2 regions of the Shewanella sp. LC6 genome follow, and region 2 is predicted to be linked to the other one. Evidence: riboswitches for the same ligand, from Rfam matches in the RefSeq annotation. Region 2 holds a riboswitch; the other holds the start of a gene.
What was found. A riboswitch is a leader RNA that binds a small molecule or an ion and turns the genes downstream of it on or off. The one in region 2 is predicted to bind cobalamin.
Positions count from the first base shown of each region.

Region 1: linked by a shared signal. The riboswitch ahead of FJD32_RS19060 (TonB-dependent receptor) and the one ahead of FJD32_RS18150 (ABC transporter ATP-binding protein) in region 2 are both predicted to bind cobalamin.

Region 1 covers NZ_CP043902.1:4,258,664-4,261,132, forward strand. The annotation lists gene FJD32_RS19060 (TonB-dependent receptor) at 1-1,101, opposite strand, end outside; cobalamin riboswitch at 1,210-1,439, opposite strand; gene FJD32_RS19065 (hypothetical protein) at 1,574-2,469, opposite strand, start outside.
Region 2 covers NZ_CP043902.1:4,027,504-4,029,972, reverse strand. The annotation lists gene FJD32_RS18155 (histidine phosphatase family protein) at 1-711, shown strand, start outside; cobalamin riboswitch at 887-1,118, shown strand; gene FJD32_RS18150 (ABC transporter ATP-binding protein) at 1,242-2,129, shown strand; gene FJD32_RS18145 (iron ABC transporter permease) at 2,126-2,469, shown strand, end outside.

The DNA.
Region 1 (2,469 bases), 230 kb from region 2:
GGCTTGCAGGTAAGCACTTTGCATTTCCTGCACGTTACTGCGCGCCATAGAGTCAAACTCGGCTTTACCGCGGCTGATATCCAAACCTGTGACTAGGTTGAGCTCACCTTGACGGGTGCTGTAGTTGGCGAGCGCTTTAGGGCTAAACATCAGCAACGAGCGAGTATTTTGGCTACCCGCCCCCCAGTTTAATGAGCTCACTAAGGTATCGCTGTAATCCAGATCCGCCACCAAGGCCCAGTTTTGGTTAAGCTGATGCTGATAACCGCTGCGCGCCGCCGTGGTCATCTCATGAACATATTCGCTGCTATTAGAAGACTGACGTGGGTTTTCTTTGAACTGCTTAGGGGTCAACGCCCCAGGATTCTCGCGGTCATCATCGTAATAGCTGGTTTCAACGAAGAAAGAATCTGTGGCGGTTTTATATTGAATACGGCCAAGGATAGAACCCGTTTCATTGGCATTATGCTTACGATAGTTATCGCCTTGGTTGTAGCTACCAGTCAGGAAATAGTGCCAATCTTTATTGATGGCGCCCGACACATCGCCGCGACCTTCGTAGGTATTAAAGCTGCCGCCGGATAATTGCACGCTGCCGCCCGAATTCTCAGGCGACTTAGTCACAATATTGATCACCCCGCCTACCGCTTGGTCGCCATAGAGCACGCCCGCACTGCCCGATAAAATCTCGACCCGCTCAATTAAATTGAGTGGAATCGCATTCAGGCTAGGCGCGGCGATATCAATATTATTTAAGCGGCGACCATCGAGCAAAATCAGCGTGTTGTTAACCGCAGAGCTGGCGCTAAAGCCACGCATCGCAAAGCTAGTGCCAATGTTATTGTCGGACAGTTGAATACCACTTTGACCACGTAACACTTCGGTCAAGCTGGTTGCGCCACTCATTTCAATCGCCGCAGCATCAATCACATTCACATTAGCGGCAATATTTAACGGGGTCTTATCAGCACGGCCAATCACCACGATATGCTCATCGACGTTGGCGGCATGAGTTTCATCGGCAGCCACAGCGGGCGCGATAATTGATACACTGCAAAGGCTGCCAATCAGCAGCGCAATTTTGGTTGGATGTGTTCCCATTTTACCTTTAACTCCTACAAGGAAAACGGGGCATTAGCGCCACGATACCGTTGATTCAGTAGAAAACACTGATAGTCACTATCGCATTTTGAGATCTGCCCACCGAAATCTCAAAAACACCTTTAGGGCCGGTCTCCGGACTTAGGCTATATCCATCTCAACTTGAGATGAACGCGAAACTGACCTTTACACACTCGATTACAGGGCTCATCGTGAACGCCTATCAAATGCGGTCGTCTCTCACCTTTTACCGTTGCGGGGGCAGTGCCAGAATTTCACTGGCTTCCCGATTATCTCGCGACTTCATCATCGCAAGCACCACAGAAGGTTGACTCAAAATTAGGTTCAAAGGGCGTCAAACCTGTTAACGCCCAACAAGGCTCAGAATATTAAAGACCTAAGCGCGCGCATTATAGACGTCTATACGGATGAAAGTCCATTAATCTCAGATTGGCGAGAAAGCTCAGATGAGTTAGAAAACGCCATCCCAGTTTTTTGCCGCAGGTTGGGGTCTGTCTTTGCTCAAAATCGCCTGACGTTGCTCAGGGGTTTCGCATTGGGCAACCGGGCTTAAATCCAGCGGCTTAATCACTAACGAGTCAGCAGGTTGCACAGGCGACTTGTCGAACATGGGCAAATTCATCGACCAAGAGACCAGCTCCCCCTTGTCGCTAATGCCAACATAACCGTCATTTGCGCCATCTAACCACGTGAGGCGCGGAATACGTGCCATTAACTTTTCCACATTATCACGGTTAGCGCGATATCCAACGGGCACCACTTTGCCATCGGGACGAGTAAACACAAAGGAAGATGGTCCTTGCGTAATAACACTGCCTTCCTGCCAATATTTATCAAGAATCTCTTGGGCATAGTGAAACCCAAACATATACGCGTAGTCAGTGTCGTCGGCCACAATTTGCGGCACCGCCTTATCCCGCAGTAATAAAAAACCTGAGCCGACGCTGATAATCTCCTTCACGCCTGTAATGTCGGTTTTTTTAATCCAATCGACGCCACAGTTAATGCCATCGCCCCAAAAATGCGCATCCCCCGTAGGACTTAACACCGCAAATGCGCAATTGTTTGCCGTCATACTCGCCACGTCTTTTAAGGCACTGCGGATAGGATAAGTATCACTGCGCCAGCCCCAACTCACTACTGAGCCGTCCTTTTTCAAGGCGGCATAGGTGTGTTGAAAATATTCGATCTTCGCCACATCCGTAAGCTGAGGGAGCAACTTTTTCATATTGGTCGACTCTTCAACCTGGCCCCAAATCACTGCACTACCCTGTTTTTTGAGGGCGACAAAACTGCGTCCCTTAGCAAAGATATCAATGACATCAACTAATTGATCCTGCACATGCA
Region 2 (2,469 bases):
CGCTTATTACTGTTACGCCATGGGGAATGCGAGGGCGGGGCTATTTTACGTGGCAGAGTCGATGTTCCACTGAGCGAGAAGGGCTGGCGGCAGATGTTGGCAGCAGTCGCTTTGCAGGCCAGTGAATGCCACGGTATTTACAGCTCCACCTCAAGGCGCTGCGCTGAATTTGCCAAGGAGTTGGCGCTGGAGCCGCATTCCAGCTTGTCTGAGAGTTCACATTTAGCTGCACCAACGCCTTCGCCGCTTGAGGTCAACCTACTGGAGGATCTACAAGAAATGGATTTTGGCGATTGGGATGGTCGCTTACTCGATGAGTTATATCAACAGGATGGCGAGCGCATGGCGGCCTATTGGCAAGATCCTTGGACCGTGTCGCCGCCCAATGGTGAAACGATGGCAAGTTTTGAGGCTCGTATCGATGGCGCAATAGAGCAGATCCTCAATAAAGAGTTTGCCCTGCTGGCGTTGGATGATGAACAGGCCCACGGCGAGTGTAATGCCGATGCACCCACAGCCAATATCTGGGTTTTGACCCACGGCGGGGTGATCCGTCATTTAATGGCAAGAGCATTGGGGGCGGTGAGAACGGTAGGGTTTTACAGTCAACTGACTTTACCGGTTGCCGCGGTGGTGACGATTAATGTACTCGAAGATAAACATGGGACTCGATACTGGCGCTTAGACTGGCCATCGGGCCATGCTGATTGAGTTTGAAATCTCATGCTAAATGGGATGATGAACATTTTCTGATTTAAACTGCATTGCCTAATGAGCAAGATATAGGATAATGCTTTTCCCTGACGTTTGAGCGAGATAGCACATGGTGTTCGCTAAGTTTAAATGTCGCAGAAATAGGTGTTGGGAATTTCGCTTTATCCTGCGCTATTCGCTTAAGGCAATAGTCGTTATAAACGCCGGATCAACCCAAACATAATAGGGAATCGGGGTGCTGCCCATCAGCCAGCCCGAACTGTACCCGCAACTGTGAGTAGTTAAAAGAAGTGCCTAGAATCTAGAGCCTAGAATCTAGAACCTAGAACCTAGAACCTAGAACCTAGAACCTAGAACCTTCTTTGCTACAAGTCAGGAGACCTGCCTATTTCTGTTTTCGCTGCGTGCAGCCTTAGTTCTCGAGCGGGTGACTCGAGGGAGCAGAAAATGATATTGATACGTTTCGCCCTGTGGCCCATGGTGCTACTGGGTTTGGGTACAAAATATGCCTGTGGGAGCTGCTTTAAATGAAGCCTTCCACGTCAACAGATGTGCAATCTTCGGCGGTGCTAGCTAATGTGGCACTCAATGTCAGCCAATTAAGTTGGACCATCGAAGGCAAAACCATTCTTTCAGGGATTAACTTTGCCCTACAACGCGGTGAAATGCTGGGATTAATCGGCCCTAACGGTGCGGGTAAATCCAGTTTACTGCGTTGTATATATCGTTTTATTCGCCCAACTCTGGGGCAAATCAGTTTGTTTTCGCAGGACATTAACGAGCTTTCGCCCAAGGCATTTGCCTGCAAAGTAGCTGTGGTGCAGCAGGATACGCCGCACTATTTTGATATGACCACAGAGCAACTCGTTGCTATGGGGCTCACGCCCCACAAAGGGATGTTCGATACTAATTCCAGCGGTGATAGTGAAAAAATTATCAAGGCGCTTGAAAAGGTAGGTCTTAGCCATAAGCGCTATCAGCAATATGAAAGGCTCTCCGGCGGTGAGAAACAACGGGCACTGATTGCCCGCGCTATCGTGCAACAACCTCAGTTACTGATTTTAGATGAACCCACAAACCACCTCGATGTGCGCTATCAAATACAAATTTTGGAGTTGGTTCGAAGCCTTGGCATTAGTGTCATTGCCTCTATTCATGATCTGAATTTAGCAAGTGCCCTGTGTGATAGTTTGCTGCTACTGGATAAGGGGCAAGTGAGCGCCATGGGCACGCCGAGTGAGGTATTAACAGAGGAGCGCATTGCCCAAGTTTTTGGTGTTTGCGCTCAAGTGATGCCCCATCCACAACATGCCAATCCTTTAATTAATTACTTTTATGGTTATCAAAAATCACCGACGGATGATGTGGTTGTATCCGCTCCCCATAACATCAACGGGGAGATAAACACGCCATGATTCACACGTTTAAGCTGATAATGATGAATCCTTTAACCCATATTTTAACGCCATTAACCCGCCAGCAATGGCTGATTCTTGGCTTGGTGGGTTTTGCCCTGCTGACCCCGATTGCGGCCGCCAGTTTTGGCGCGGCAAATATCAGCTTTTTAGATGTGTTGCATGTGTTTATTAAATTATTCAATCAATTTTTCGCCAACGACGGTGCGTCAACTACCGCCTCGATGACGGAGCGGATTGTGATGGAATTAAGGTTGCCACGGATATTGCTCGCGTTTGTGGCGGGGGCGGGGCTGTCTTTAGCGGGCAGTGTGCTGCAAACCGTAACTCGCAATCCCCT